One region of the Kroppenstedtia sanguinis genome, then DNA from elsewhere that is predicted to be linked to it. Evidence: riboswitches for the same ligand, from Rfam matches in the RefSeq annotation. Region 1 holds a riboswitch; each other region holds the start of a gene.
The links. A riboswitch is a leader RNA that binds a small molecule or an ion and turns the genes downstream of it on or off. The one in region 1 is predicted to bind cobalamin.
Positions count from the first base shown of each region.

Region 2: it holds a riboswitch for cobalamin, as region 1 does, so the genes downstream of both, JOD24_RS10180 (ribonucleoside-diphosphate reductase subunit alpha) here and metE (5-methyltetrahydropteroyltriglutamate--homocysteine S-methyltransferase) in region 1, are expected to answer to the same signal.
Region 3: it holds a riboswitch for cobalamin, as region 1 does, so the genes downstream of both, JOD24_RS03315 (DUF4430 domain-containing protein) here and metE (5-methyltetrahydropteroyltriglutamate--homocysteine S-methyltransferase) in region 1, are expected to answer to the same signal.
Region 4: it holds a riboswitch for cobalamin, as region 1 does, so the genes downstream of both, JOD24_RS02290 (ABC transporter substrate-binding protein) here and metE (5-methyltetrahydropteroyltriglutamate--homocysteine S-methyltransferase) in region 1, are expected to answer to the same signal.

Region 1 is NZ_JBNPXF010000006.1:56,270-60,212, reverse strand. Features, by position in the region: gene metE (5-methyltetrahydropteroyltriglutamate--homocysteine S-methyltransferase) at 409-2,721, opposite strand; cobalamin riboswitch at 2,840-3,032, opposite strand; gene JOD24_RS05325 (stage II sporulation protein M) at 3,461-3,943, opposite strand, start outside.
Region 2 is NZ_JBNPXF010000015.1:18,241-22,183, forward strand. Features, by position in the region: gene rsmA (16S rRNA (adenine(1518)-N(6)/adenine(1519)-N(6))-dimethyltransferase RsmA) at 1-271, shown strand, start outside; gene JOD24_RS10170 (ribonuclease H-like YkuK family protein) at 326-799, shown strand; gene veg (biofilm formation stimulator Veg) at 973-1,260, shown strand; cobalamin riboswitch at 1,398-1,600, shown strand; gene JOD24_RS10180 (ribonucleoside-diphosphate reductase subunit alpha) at 1,827-3,943, shown strand, end outside.
Region 3 is NZ_JBNPXF010000003.1:161,060-165,002, forward strand. Features, by position in the region: gene JOD24_RS03305 (catalase) at 1-429, shown strand, start outside; gene JOD24_RS03310 (M15 family metallopeptidase) at 1,203-2,072, shown strand; cobalamin riboswitch at 2,167-2,355, shown strand; gene JOD24_RS03315 (DUF4430 domain-containing protein) at 2,490-3,943, shown strand, end outside.
Region 4 is NZ_JBNPXF010000002.1:129,914-133,856, reverse strand. Features, by position in the region: gene JOD24_RS02295 (DUF2797 domain-containing protein) at 1-623, opposite strand, end outside; cobalamin riboswitch at 2,226-2,422, shown strand; gene JOD24_RS02290 (ABC transporter substrate-binding protein) at 2,565-3,515, shown strand; gene JOD24_RS02285 (FecCD family ABC transporter permease) at 3,560-3,943, shown strand, end outside.

The DNA.
Region 1 (3,943 bases):
AAACGGGGGATATATTTCTGCAAGAAGGTACACTGAAAACATTGAGCTAAGTGCAGAATTATATCTCCAGGGATCCTTCCTACTTAAGCAACCCAATTTAGAACCGGATCCAGATCATATCGCCACGAATCTCATTGTTATACAATTTTGCACTATCGATTGAAAATAAAGGTTTAAGATAAAAAACCAAACCAGTTTGTATAACAAACATCATATTTAGTAAAACGGTAGGATCTTTTGTCTGGAGAAAAGATTTACGTTAACAACGCAAGTACTTCGAAGCATGTGAGGTAACATCAAACCGGAATCCCCCGTTGATCACAACGGAGGATTCCAATACCGAATCTATGACTCATATAATGAGGGGTAGGTACGGGGATTAGTAGCTCCTTCTACTCAATTGTCAACTTATTTTTGAGCGATTTCCGCATGTTCCTTGCGTAGCTGGCGGGCGGCTTCCACTAGGTTACGGAGAGAGGAGACCGCTTCCTCCCGGGTACGGGTCTTCAGACCACAGTCGGGATTAACCCAGAGCTGGGAAGGGTTGAGAACACGCAAAGCCCGGTGCATCAGGCGGGTCATCTCTTCCCTATTCGGTATGCGAGGGCTGTGGATGTCATAGACGCCAGGTCCGATTTCTCGTTCATAGTGCACTTCTTCAAAGGCTTGGATCAAATCTCCATGACTGCGTGAAGTTTCGATGGAGATGACATCGGCGTCCAATTCCTGGATGGCGTCTAGAATGTCGTGGAATTCACTGTAACACATATGGGTATGAACCTGAGTAGCTGGATGGGCTCCTGCGGTCGCCAGACGAAAAGCGGCAACGGCCCATTCCAGGTATGCATCCCGTTCCTTCGCTTTTAAGGGCAACCCTTCCCGAAGAGCGGGTTCATCCATCTGGATGACGGAGATACCTGACTCCTCCAGTTGTTTCACTTCTTCCCGAAGAGCGAGTGCGATCTGTCGAGCGACCTGGGGCCGGGGGAGGTCCTCCCGCACAAAGGACCAGTTGAGAATGGTGATCGGTCCGGTCAGCATGCCTTTGACAGGCTTGGAGGTCAAGCTTTGAGCGTATACGACTTCCTTCAAGGTCATCGGTTTCCGGTAGACAACATCTCCGAACAGAATAGGGGGTTTGACGCAACGCGATCCGTAGGACTGTACCCAACCCTGACGGGTGACGACAAATCCCTCCAGCTTTTCCCCGAAATACTCTACCATGTCGGTACGTTCAAATTCTCCGTGCACCAGCACATCGAGGCCGATTTCCTCCTGAACATGGATCCATTTCCGGATCTCTTGCTGAATAAACTCCCGATAACTTTCATCGGATTGCTTCCCTTGTTTCCAAGCCCGGCGGTTTCTGCGAACCTCATCGCTCTGGGGCAGACTGCCGATGGTGGTGGTGGGGAACAGGGGAAGAGTCAAGCGTTGTGCCTGGATCGTTTTCCGTTCTGAGTAGGGAGCTAAACGGCGAGTATCCTGGTCTGTGATCCGATCTGTGGCTTCTTGCACATCTTTCCGAGTACGCCAAGGAGAATGGGCCAACTCCTCTAAGGCCGAATGAGAAGCAGCCAGTTTCTCTGAGAACTTTTCTGCACCCTCTACCAGCGCATGAGTCAGCAAGACGATTTCTTCTAACTTTTCTTCTGCAAAGGAGAGAGAATGTTTCAGCACCGACGGCAATTCTGTTTCCTGTTTCACTGAGAGAGGAATATGAAGCAAACTGCAGGAAGGTTGAATCCACCACCCACTACAGGCGGCCTGCTGGGTCCATTCATCCTGCAAAAACTCCAATTCCTGCAGCAGATCGGCACGCCAGATGTTGCGGCCGTCTAGAATTCCGATTCCGAGTACTTTTTCTTCCGGGAATCCGTGTTGAGAGAGGGATTTTAGGTTTTCTTCCCGTCCTGCTTGGAAGTCGAGGCCGATTCCTGCGACGGGAAAGGAAAGGGTTCGTTTATAGTGTTCCAAGGAGCCAAAATAGGTCTGTAGCATGATACGAATCCCAGGCGCCGCTTGATTCAATTTTTCATACACGGCGGCCACCATTTCATGTTCTTCCTGGGAATGGGGGAGGACGAGAGCAGGTTCATCCAGTTGTACCCACTGTACCCCTTCGCACTCCAGTTCGATTAGGATCTGTGCGTAGAGAGGTGTTAACTGTTCCAAAATGGTCGGCAATTTTTCCGAGGGGAAGCCTTTGGATAGTTTGGTAAAGGTATAGGGACCGATGAGAACAGGTTTTCCTTCAATCCCCAAACATTTATTCGCTTCTCGATAAGCTTCCAGAGGGCGGTTTTCCAGTAATACCGGTTCAGTATCCTTTTCCCATTCCGGAACGATATAGTGATAGTTGGTGTTGAACCACTTGGTCATCTCACAGGCTGCATTCTCCCCGTCTCCCCGGGCCATGGCGAAGTACGTATGCAGGGGCACAGGGCCTTCTCCGTGTCCAAAGCGGCGGGGAACCAGGCCAAACATGACGGCCATGTCCAACATGTGATCATAACATGTAAAGTCTCCAACAGGGATCCGTGAAAGTCCAGCTTCTTGTTGTTGGCGCCAGCTTTCTAAACGGAGCTGTTTCATCTCTGCGATCAGATCGTTTTCTTCCAATTTTCCTGCCCAGTGGTTCTCCAAAGCTTTTTTCCATTCCCGCTGGGCTCCGATGCGAGGGAAACCTAAATTGCTGCTCTCGATGTTCAATGCGGCCACGCCTCCTTATAGCAATAAAAAAAGCATTCCACGACATCCAGACAAGTGGAAATGCTTAGCCAGGCCGCATGTTTCTCCGGCGGTACATTCCAACACCTCCCTATCTCCCGTAGGTCGAACAGTGTTTTCGGAACAGGCAGGTCTCCTGGCTCCGGGATCCATGCCCCATCTGCCTTCCCGATCGCCAATGGATCAGTGGCTTGTCAGATGGGACTCTTCCGTTACAGTGGCGGGACCGCGCCGGATTTTCACCGGCTTCCCTTTTCAACCCTCTCCCTTCGGAAAAGGGTACCTGTTCCCATGTAATTCATTTTGGTGAAAGAGTCCATGCTTTCAGACTTGGGGATACATTCTCATGAATAAGTATGAAAGTCAAGATCAAAAATCCGTGGGTCGAAGGGAATCATGCATCGTTTCGACACTTCTAAATAAACCCTTGCGACAAGCGGAAGCTTATGGATACATAAAGCTTAATCTCCAATAAGAAAAACCAGTTTGTAATACAAACTAACATAACATCCATTATTAGATAAAAATCACTTCCGAAGAATAGAGAAAGGAAAACAATAGAGGGTCATCAAAGTATAAACCCACCATACTTTAGCAGCGTTGAAGAGGGACGACAATCGGTTTTTTTATGCAAAAACGGAGACGTATTGAATATGACTGTCACAAAGAAAAACAACCGGATTTCAACACCGGTTGTTTTTCTTTGTTTTCACTGTTTTCCCCCTGGATTTCAGGTACAATTGAAAGGAGCTGCTTCATTGGTGGCGGAAGCCTGCGGTTGCTGACGGTGCAAAAGCCAGGCGGGACGGCCAAAGTAAATGAACAGAATTAGCAAGGTGATGAGAGCCACCAGGTACTTACTCCAATGTGGCCACGGAGCAGGGGTGATAAACCCTTCGATCAGGGCAGCCACGATAAACATCGGGATCACACCCAGGATCAGTTGGACCGTCACTTTCCCCTCTCCTTTGAAAGCCTCCATACGGGTTCGTTCCCCAGGGACCCAGAAGGCATAGGCGAGAGACATTCCCGCAGCACCAGCGATGAAAATAGCGGTCAGCTCAATCACCCCGTGGGGCCAGATAAAAGCCCAAAAGGCGTAGGCTTCCCCGGCCCGATGGAAGAGGGCGGCGATCGCTCCGATCAGGAGTCCGTTTGAAAACAACACCCATAGAGTACCCACACCCAAAAGGGCTCCCAATGCAAAGCAAAG
Region 2 (3,943 bases), on a different contig from region 1:
CGCTGTGATCCAACTGAAGATCCGTGAGCAACCACCAGTGGAAGTTCGGGATGAAGCTTTGTTATTCCGTGTGATCCGGGCGGCTTTCGGCCAGCGGCGCAAGACACTCCTAAATGCCCTGAGTACAGGAGCTGTGCTTGGACAGGAAAAAGCGATTCTCTCTCGGGTGTTGCTGGAGGCGGGGATTGACCCCAAGCGGCGAGGAGAAACCCTATCGCTGGAGGAATTTGCTTTCTTAAGCAACCGACTGGATGAAGTGACGGGGAACTGAACCCACAGGGGAAAACTAGCCGGCAACGCCCGGAACTTCGGAGGCGAATGGAAGTTGCAGTTCTATCATCCACGCAGGGGTCGGATCCGTCTGGAGCAAATGATCTCCGAGATTTATGCCTATATCGATGAAGATCGAAATGCCATTTATAAAATGGTGATCGGGACAGACTCCCAGACCGATCACAAAGAGACACTGTTCGTAACCGCCATCATTATACACCGGGTGGGAAAAGGAGCTCTCTTTTTCTACTCCAAAAAGAAAAGTCGCCCTTTGCTGGATCTCCGTTATCGGATCTACAAAGAGACGGAGTACAGCCTGGATCTGATGGAACGATTGAAAGAAGAAGGTTTTCTGGGGGCTTCTCTGGAGTTGCCGGTGGAAGTTCACCTGGATGTGGGGCGGAAGGGAGAGACCCGAAAACTGATTCAGGAGGTAGTGGGTTGGGTCACCTCGGTGGGATATACCGCCAAGATCAAGCCTGACGCCTACGCCGCTAGCTCTGTGGCGGATCGTTTTACCAAATGAAGCGGTTCAGCGAAGGTTTGTCGATCATGACAAAGTTTTGTCGGGAAGGAACTTTTATTGACAATTACCGGTTTTACCCGTTGACATAGGGCTTAGACCCTTGCTATAATTCACGTTTTGACAATTGCACCTGACTCATGGTATAATCTCTGTGAGTGAGGTGGTCGAGCTAAATGGGTAGGAATGCGCTGTCTGAAATAAAACGGACCTTGGATGGCTATATCGGTCAAAAAATCCGGTTGAAAGCCAACAGTGGACGTCGCAAAACGATTGAACGCAGCGGGGTGCTCGAAGAGACATACCCTTCCGTGTTTATCGTCAAACTGGACGAGGATCAACACTCCTTTGAACGCGTTTCTTACAGTTACGCCGACATCCTGACAGAGACGGTGGAATTGACCGTTTTCCAAGATGAAGGACAAGTCCCCGTTAAATATGTGAAAGATCCCCAACAACAATAATATCTGATATAAATCCGGGCTGACTCATGGCTTGCATGAGTTTCTCATAATCCGATCCCACAGGGTTCGGATTTTTTGTTTACATCTGCTCCGTTTTTCGATATGATGGGGTTGTACATCTTCGGAAACTCAATATGTTGTGTTTATGGGATGCAGGTGCTTCCTTTGGGAAGCTGAAAAGGGAATTCGGTGTAAAGCCGGAGCTGTCCCCGCAACTGTAAATGTGGACGAAACGGTGTGACCACTGCCCTGTCGGGTCCCTGAGGGGGCTGACTGGGCGGGAAGGACCGGACTAGGGTGAAGCATGAGCCAGTAGACCTGCCTGCGTTGTCCTGTATGTTTCCAGTCTTCGGGGGTTGGGACTTGGAAACGGCGGATTCGGTCAAAGAAGACTGATCAGGGGCTTCTGCTGTAAGCCTGCTTATTTCGCCGTGTTCCAAACCTACCAACACCTGGAATAAGGGTGTTTTTTTATTTGCCCTGGAAGAGCTCCCTAGAAGTGTTACCAAAGGATTTGATTCCAACGCTTCTGGCGGAAGATCACTCCAGAGGAAGGCGGAGATGAAATGATCGGAACGCTGTTGTCGACAGAAACGATTCCCCGTGACAGGCAGGCCATGGAAAATTTTCTCCAACCTTTGGTGAGCGACTTTCCCAAACTGGATCTTCAAGAGTACATCGCTCAACAGTTGCGCTCCTTTCGGGAAGGAGATTCTGCGGATCAAATTTCTGACCGGATGATCCTAGACGCCTTGGAACGGGTCAGCAGTGAGGAACCAGATTGGACTTTTGTAGCCTCGCGGATCTATTTGGCGCGGCTTTACGAGGAGGCCTCGCGCCATCCATTCCGTCAAGGGGAACCCTACGGAGATTTTTATGAGTTAATCCAAGTGCTGACAAAATCCAGCGTCTACTCTCCTTTACTGTTGGAAGGCTATACTCGAGGGGAAATCGAGGAATTGGCGACGATCATCCGTCCGGAGCGGGATCGTCTGTTCACCTATGCGGGACTGAGAACCTTGGCTGACCGTTACTTGGCCCGCTCCCAGGCAGGAGAATTGTACGAGCTTCCCCAGGAGCGATTTCTTATCATCGCGATGGTGCTGATGTCCCAGGAAGAAAGAGAGCATCGGATGCATTGGGTACGGGAAGCCTACTGGGCTCTCTCCCATCTGTATATGACTGTAGCCACACCTACCCTGTCCAATGCCGGCAAAAATTTTGGCCAATTATCTTCCTGTTTTGTGGACACGGTGGATGACAGTCTACAGGGGATTTATGACAGCAACACCGATGTGGCCAAGGTTTCCAAAGGAGGAGGGGGTCTGGGTGTCTACCTGGGCAAAATCCGGTCCCGTGGGAGCGATATCAAAGGATACAAAGGGATCAGCTCAGGGGTAATCCCTTGGATGAAACAATTGAACAACACCGCGGTAAGTGTGGATCAGTTGGGACAACGAAAAGGGTCGATCGCGGTCTACCTGGATATCTGGCATCAAGATATTCTCTCCTTTCTCGATGCCAAGCTGAACAATGGAGATGAACGGCTGCGGACCCATGATCTCTTCACCGGCGTGTGTATTCCTGACCTTTTTATGGAGGCAGTGGAGGCCCGGGAAGATTGGCATCTGTTTGATCCGCACCAAGTCCGAAGGGTGATGGGCTGGTCGCTGGAAGATTTTTATGATGAGGAACCGGGAGAAGGCAGTTTCCGGGAGAGATACGCAGCCTGTGTACAGCATCCGGGTTTGGACCGGACTACGGTCCCGGCAATTGAATTGATGAAGCGGATCATGGTTTCCCAGTTGGAAACAGGTACGCCCTATATGTTTTATCGAGATGAAGCGAACCGCAAAAACCCCAACAGTCATGCTGGGCTGGTCTACTGCTCCAACTTGTGTACTGAGATCATGCAGAATATGAGTCCGACACTGTTGCGGGAGGAGCGCGTGGAAGACGGGAAGATCCTGATCACCAAGGAACCCGGCGATTTTGTTGTCTGTAACCTCTCCTCCATCAATCTGGGGCGGGCGGTGACTGACGGAGTGTTGAAACGATTGATTCCGGTTCAGGTGCGGATGTTGGACAATGTGATCGATCTGAACACGATCGAAGTTCCCCAGGCGAGAATCACTAACCAAAAATATCGGGCGATCGGATTAGGTACCTTTGGATGGCATCATTTGTTGGCTCTCAAAGGGATCCGCTGGGAATCGGAGGAGGCGGTCCACTATGGGGAAGAGCTATACGGAGAGATCGCTCAGCTCACGATTCGAGCCTCCATGGAATTGGCCCGGGAGAAAGGTGCTTATTCGCTCTTTGAAGGGAGCGACTGGCAGACCGGAGCCTATTTTGCAAAAAGGGGATTGCAGGAGGAGCCCTGGCGCAGCTTGGCGGAGGAGGTCCGCCGTTATGGACTGCGCAACGCTTGGCTGATGGCGGTGGCTCCCAATGCGAGCACTTCTCTGATCGCTGGTAGTACCGCTTCCATCGATCCTGTGTTTCGCCGGGAATACAGCGAAGAGAAGAAAAATTACAAAATACCGGTTACTGCGCCGGATCTCACCCCGGAGACCAGCTGGTATTATAAACCGGCCCATGAGATGGACCAACGCTGGAGCCTACGACAGGCAGCGGCCCGTCAACGCTATATCGATCAGTCTCAATCCCTGAATCTGTATGT
Region 3 (3,943 bases), on a different contig from region 1:
TACCGTCTAGGTGTAAATCATCAACAGATTCCTGTCAACCGCCCGAAAGCCGGTATTCATAACATGCAGCGTGACGGCTATATGACGGTGAACGGAAACGATGGCGGTAAACCCAATTATGAACCCAACAGCTTAAATGGTCCTATCGAGGATCGCAATCAGAATATGACTCCCTTTGAGTTAAATGGCGAAGCGGACAGTGTCGCTTATAACAGCGACGATCATTACACCCAAGCCGGGGATCTCTATCGTTTAATGAGCAAAGACGAGCGGGAACGCTTGGTGAAAAATTTCGCAGATCATATGAGACCAGTTCAAAGAGATGAGATCAAACTTCGCCAAATCGGCCATTTCTACAAGGCAGATCCGGAATGGGGAGAGAGAGTCGCTGAACAGCTGGGCTTGTCAGTTCCAGCGGGAGTGAAGTGAATTCGTGTCAGAGGATAAAAGCCGGTTGGATCCGAGAAGGATCAACCGGCTTTTTTCATGCCTTTATTCAAGGGAGTGTAGACTAGCCGTGTTGCGGGCGGGGTGATCGTGGTCACCCACGCGACCCTATCCTCCCCCAAGGAAATGGAGAGGGTCGGATTCGGAGCAGACCATGGGGAATGCGCAGGATGTGTGATGCTCTCACTCTGCGCACTTTTGCTACACTGGTAGTGTAATGATAGCTAAACACATCATTCTGACAATGTTAATTTAGAGGGAGAGGGGCAGGGATCGGGTGGCTTTAAGCGAATATAAAATTGAAAAATCATTTTGGAGAGGGTGAACATCGTGGAATGGATCATTGTGGGAATCGTTATCCTTTTAATTTTGATCGTCAACTTACCGGGGATCTTCCGGGGAAAGAGTTCAAGAAGTCAAAGCAGCGGTTTTACCGATTCAGGGTCGGGCCCTAGTTTTTGGTCAGGTGATAGCCAATCTGGCAGCGACGGTTGCAGTGACGGAGGTGGTGGAGGTGGTGACGGAGGCGGGTGCGATTAAGAGATGAGATCAGATAGGTGATATTTTTCGGATCCCCTGAGAAAGGAGGGAGTTTCCTGCTTTTTTCATAAACCCCATGATGAAATGGTGCTCTGTTGAATTGGGAGTGGGCTTCCGGTCTTCCTTTCTACCAATCTTTACAGGATCTTTGATTTTTAATATAGTTGGCATAACTGATAGATTCCCAGACCGGGAATACACGGAGGAACAGAGCTTTGGATTATCATGGGTCATCTTTTCGATCCCGTAAGGAAAGGCAGAGGCAAGAGCGGCGAAAAAAACAGCTGCCCATTGGGCTTGTGCTGATCTTCACCCTCATCACCGGGATCTCATTATGGTTGTCCGGTATGTACCAAGGGGCAGATTCGTCTCATGCAGAGGGGAAAAAGGAGGAGAAAGAACCGATCGAATCAGGTCAAAAGGCGGCAACCGAGAAAAAGTCTCCTCCCAAAGAAACGGAGAAAATCAAGGTGGATACCCACCCCACCAGTCCCACCGTCTTAGTCAACCAGACTCACCCTTTACCCGATGGCTACACTCCACCGGATTTGGTGGTTCCTGATGTTCCCTTTCCCTTTCATGAAGATCTGCCTAAAAAACAGTTACGCCGGGAAGCGGGGAAAGCATTGGAACAACTCTTTGCCGAAGCAGAGAAGCAGGGATTGAAGTTATATGCCCAATCGGGGTACCGATCCTACGAGCGACAGAAAGAGCTGTTTGCTTTTAAAGGAAACCGGAAGGGAGGCGCAGCCAAACAGGTGAGTGCCCGTCCCGGTACCAGTGAACATCAGACCGGGTTGGCTATGGATATCACATGCAGTGATGTGGACTTTAAGTTAGAAGAATCCTTTGCGCAAACCAAGGAAGGGCGCTGGGTGGCAAAACACGCCCATCAATACGGTTTTATTATCCGGTATCCCAAGGGAAAGGAAGAGATCACTGGATTTACCTATGAACCTTGGCACTTGCGCTATGTGGGGAAGAAGCTGGCCACTGAACTGCAGAGCAAGGATTGGACCTTGGAAGAGTACTACGGGAGATTCGCTACGGAAGTGGATCCTGAGAAAAAGGGATCAGATGGATAAAAGAGCCGATCATCGGCTCTTTTTTAGGTTGGGGTTTATGCGAATCATGATATAATTAAGAAGGGTACTACAATGATGTGAATTTAAACCAATCGCATATTTGTTAGGTACAGGTGTCGATCGGTCAGGATCCGATCGGCTGAAAAGGGAAGACCGGTGCAAATCCGGCGCGGTCCCGCCACTGTGAATGGGAGCCTCCTGCCATATGCCACTGTCGAAAGACGGGAAGGCGCGGGAGGTGATGAACATGAGCCAGGAGACCTGCCTGTTCCGACGACACAGGATTCCTACGCGGATAGGAGGTGTTGACTGGAGCCGACATATGCCTCTGTACAGGCATGCTAGTGGCGGGATTCCACATCAACGACACTCCGCAGGGAACGGGGTGTTTTTTTGTGCCTGATTATCAAAGGAAGGATGAAAGAGATGTACCTCTTCCAAAAGTGGTTATCTACTGTCTTCGCCTTGATTCTCTTCCTGACGGCTTTTCCTGTTGCGGTTCTTGGCGAGACTCTTCCTGTAGTCCCAGGGGAAACTGGGGAACAAGCGGCAGACATGGTTCAGCTGTCGGTTACCGGAGACGACCACCGGGAAATGTACCCTGCAACGCCAGTGGAGATCGAAGCGGATGAGACGGCTTTCAGCGTCTTACTGAAAACCCTGGGTCCGGAACAGATGACCTACACGGGTTCTGGAAGTAGCCTCTATGTTCGTGCCATCGGCGATCTGGCCGAATTTGATCGCGGGCCACTCAGTGGCTGGATGTTTCGGGTGAACGGAGAGTTCCCTGCCCACAGTGCTGGCAGTCATCCGGTGAAGAACGGGGATGTAGTGGAGTGGGTCTATACCACCGACGGGGGCGAGGATGTAGGGCTCCCTCTTTCCCGTACAGATGGGGAGGGGAACAACCGACTCCGGGAGGCACCGAAGGCTCCGCCGTCGGGGACTGAACCCGACGCACCGGTGAAATCCAAACCCCGATCCGATGGAGCCAGTAATCTCCCCAGGGAAAAGGCATTCGGAGAGAGCCGCCGCACTCTGGGAACCCAGGAGCACTCCGGCAAAGAAGTGCAGGCGACCACTTCCGCAAAGACCGCTTCAGTAAAAAAACGAGATCTGACCCAAGCGGTGGCGGATGTAGCCGGCTGGATTTCAGCTGAGGGCTCCGGTTCCGACTGGCAGGCTCTTGGCTTGTTTCAGGCAGTAGAAAAGGTCCCGGTGAACTACCTGGAAAATACGATTCGTCATATCGTGGAGAATGAAGGAGAATTCCGCAAAGTAACCGATGTGGAACGGTTGGTGCTGGGGATTCGTGCTGGCGGCGGGGACCCCCGAAGTATAGATAAGTATAATTTGATCGAAAAAATCTGTAACCATAAGGGCATGTTGACTCAAGGAAGCAACGGTGTGATCTTCGCTCTGATCGCCTTGGACTCTGCACGTTATTTCGTACCCGATGGGGCAGAGTGGAACCGGGAAGGACTACTGAACTGGCTGTTAGAAAACCAGAACCGGGACGGCAGTTGGGCTTTGGTGGTCGGGTCCTCAGGAGATGTGGATCTCACCGCCATGGCGCTGGCAGCGTTGGCTCCCTATGATGGAGGAGCGGTAGATCAGGCTAAGCAAAGAGGATTTGGGTGGTTGTCTGCTCAGCAGACAGAGAGCGGGGGATTTCGTTCCTGGGGAGTGGAAAACAGCGAAAGTGCTTCACAGGTGATCATCGCCCTCACTTCCAATGGGATGGATCCCCACAGCAACGCTTTTACCAAATCCGGTGGAAATGTGGTGGAAAATCTGCTGTCCTATCAACAGAAGGATGGAGGATTTGCCCATGTCGGGGAGGAAAAATCCAATGATATGGCCAGTGAACA
Region 4 (3,943 bases), on a different contig from region 1:
AAGGTCAGCGGTTCTCGATCCCCCTGATAGTATCCTCGGTACTCTTCCGGGATTTTTTCCTCCATATCGGCACGTACCTCCAGCAGATCTCGGTCGGCGATCTCATTTTTGAGCATCCGTCGCCAGTTGGTCTTGTCCTTGATAAATTGCGCCAAGACCATCTCGAGCTCGCCTGCGGTTTTGCGGTCGGGAACCTCAGCGATGGGAACCGCTGTCACGGCTCCTTGGTCGATCCATCGTTTCGGCATGTTGGTTTTCCGGGTAATTCCCACTTTGACGTCATCACTGATCGCCAGATAGACGATATGAGGTTGCATGCAATGGCGTTCGCCAAAGGCAGGATCCCGACAGGTGCCCAGGTGAAAGTGGCACTGGTGAGGCTTCACAATACATAAGTCATTCTCTGCTCGGTCCCGGAAGCAAGGATAGCAGGAACCGCTGTTAAAAGTCTTTTTGATCTTTCGTCCACAGTATATACAAGCTTTTTCTCCCAAAAAGCGGATCTCCAGTTCTTCCCCTAGCAATTCGTTGATGGGTAGCTTCTGATCGGAAAAAGGCCAGAAGTAGGTAATCGGATCTGTATGCTGATGGATCAACGGCTGGACATAGCCGGTCAACTGCATAGATGAACACACTCCTTTTTCAAAACCGTGAAAAGGCCGGGCCCAAATCTATGAACATGGGTTCTAAATTCATTATGTCATATGGGATTCTTTCACGAAAGATAGGTTTCAAAGCTTCCTTGCGGCTTCTGCAGGTGAGCAATATAAAACCTTCCGGCTCAGGCGTGTTGATTAGCCATATTTTGGGTGGGGAGATCGTGTTCACCCACGCGACCGTTGCCATCCGGCAAGGAAGTGAAAACTGGCCGCTCCAAATCTGACCATCGGGCAGGGGCAAAGCTTTACGGAAGCAACACAGGGAAGAGGTTGCCCCTAAACGCCCTCCCTCCAGATTCTCCGCTGGGTAGGATGGCTACCTTTATTCCAGGGCTTCAGCCCATCGAGATTGTAGTGCCTGTGGCGCAAAGGTCGCTTTGGCAGCACACGACTCCCTTCCGCTGCCCATTTTCTGGTTAATCAACAGCCCTGCTTCCGGCTATATTCTCTCGATTTGGATTGATTTACAATAGAGTCGGTAACGGATTATACACCATATGGAAATTAAGCTTTGGATTGGAAGGGATGATATGAAAAATTCCTTGTTACGATCAGGAGAGTGCCCACCTGAAAGCCGCCGCCGAGGAATTGGAGCAACAGGGGAAGCTCTCCAATTCCACAGCTTTAACTAAAAAAATCGATCAGAGGGTTGAGATGATGAAAAAATACCGAATCAAGCAATATCAGTACCTGGAGAACCGGGTGGAAAAGGTTCTGGAGAATGCTGAAAAGAAACGGGATGAAAATCTGGAGAAGTAGGACGGATTGGAGGGAGCTGAAACCTCTGATATAGGAACTTCGTTATAATAATTGAAAGTGGCAGCGTCCTAAAGGATTAGGATTTGCATCTTGCAGAGTGGCTAGCCAATCCCCTTTTTTCATTGATTGACATATATTTTTACATGGGTTATAGTTTTGAAGAAACGATTTCGAAGGTTGAAAATGATGTCTTTGCAAGATGAAAAACCATTGCAATCCTCTTTTTAATTGATAAGAATTAGTTTAACCCCCTTGAGACGAAAAGGCCGACCCATATTGGTCGGCCTTTTCGTCTTGAAAAAATTCAGCTGAAAATTTTTTGCAGGAGCCGGGGCCGCCTCGATGGCTTCCATCAGTTGTAGAGTAGTCCCTTCGGGGTGGAAGTTAGAATCATTGTGAAACCCCATCATTTAACCAGGCGTGTGGATTAAACATATTTTGGGTAGGAAATAAGGTCGGGAGGGGGGGACGGTGAACAGCCTTTGCACCCATAGGGCACAAGTCTCGCCAGGGTCGCTTTCCGCTCCCGGGTCTCGCTATGCGTTCTTTGCAAGAGATCGTAACCGTCCTACCCACCCGGTCCCCTCATACATCAGACTTCTTCACGGGCCAGGTCGCTTGGGTAGCCGACTTCCTTCTGCTGTTCAACTTTGGTTCATCAACTTTTTCTGTCCATCTGAGGCGGTGCGGCAGGGATGTCCGCATCTGTCCTCCCTTTGCCAATTTGTTACCAGTTTTTTTCTTTGCAGGCCGCTGGCAGTCCCTATAATTGAACCAGTTCTCAGTTTCATTATATAATGGGATCACAAGTCGATAGGATGAAAAGGTCTCCCCGTCACCACGGAGAACGGGGAGTGAAAAGGGAAGGCCGGTGAGATTCCGGTGCGGTCCCGCCACTGTATTTGGGGAGCGAAGCCGCAGGATGCCACTGTTCTACAGAACGGGAAGGTGCGGCGGAGTGAGGATCCATAAGCCAGGAGACCTGCCTTTTCATCTGGGAAACTTGCGATCTCCTTCGAGGCTGAGGAGAGCAACTGCCCGGATCCTGGGATCGTTTTTTTTGATTCGGTCAGGAACCCCTGTGCCTCACGGCAAGTGGGGTTTTTCTTTTTGCCTCGGGAAAAACGGTGAATGGGAGCGGATGAGATGAAAAGATGGACGCGAATTTCTGCAATTGGATTATCCCTGCTGCTCGTGTTTGCGATGGTCGCCTGTGCGCCCACTCCAAATGCACCTGCTGACAACGAGGATTCCGGAAAGCAGGAAGCCGGTTTTCCAGTCACCTTGACAGATGGCACGGACACCCAGGTGACCGTAAAAAAAGAACCCAAACGGATCATATCCTTGATTCCCAGCATGACGGAGACGGCATACGCCTTGGGATTGGAGGACCGGATGGTGGGGGTGACGACCAATGATGATTATCCCGCCGAGGTCAAAAAGGTGGAAAAAGTGGGTGATATGAAGATCGACACGGAGAAGGTGCTCTCCTTGAAACCGGATCTGGTTCTGGCTTCAGAGGGTCTGAACGGGAAGGAGACCGTGGACAAGCTCCGCAAGCTGGGATTGACAGTCATCGCCTATGAACCTGAGAATCTGGAGGGTGTGTTCCAACAGATTCAGGATGTGGGGAAAGCGACAGGTGCCGGGAAAAAGTCGGATGAGCTGATCTCCAAGATGAAGAAAGAGGAACAGCAAGCGAAAAAGATCGCTGCCAAGGTACCAAGGGACAAACAGGCCAAGGTATGGATCGAAGTCTCTTCCGATCTATTTACTGCCGGAGAGGGCACTTTCATGGATGAACTGATCACACTGGCTGGTGGGAAAAACGTGGCGAAGGGAGAGAAAGGCTGGTTCCAAGCCTCCTCGGAGAATGTGGTCAAATGGAATCCCGATGTGATCCTCTACACCCATTCAGATAAAGAGGAGAAAATCGCAGCCCGGGGCGGCTGGAAAAGTATCCAGGCTATAAAGGAAGACCGGGTAGAACAGCTGGATAGCAATATCGTCAGTCGCCCCGGACCGAGAATCACCCAAGGGTTGCTCCAGATTTCCGAGGCGATCTACCCTGAAATATATGCCGAAACAGTCAAATGAAGCGATGGGGTTGGTTCTCACGGTTCCTGGTTTGGTCACTCGCTTTGAGCCTTCTGCTATTGATGGCGATGGGTGCGGCGGTCTCTTGGGGCAGTGCGGAGCTGGGATGGGAAGAACTCTGGCGAACCGTGGAGGATAAGTGGACGGGAGAGAAAACCGTGGATCCGGCGACTGAGGCGATCCTCTGGCAAATTCGTCTCCCCCGGGTGATTCTCTCCGCCCTGGTGGGGATGGCCTTGGCAGGAGCAGGGGTGGTGTTTCAGGGATTGTTGCGCAACCCTCTCGCCGACCCCTATATCCTTGGGGTCTCCTCCGGTGCTGCCCTGGGGGCGGCGATCGCCATCTTTACTGGTGCCGGCGTGGCCTGGTTGGGGGGATGGACGGTGCCGGTCTGGGCCTTTCTCTTCGCCACGGCGGCTCTCATCCTC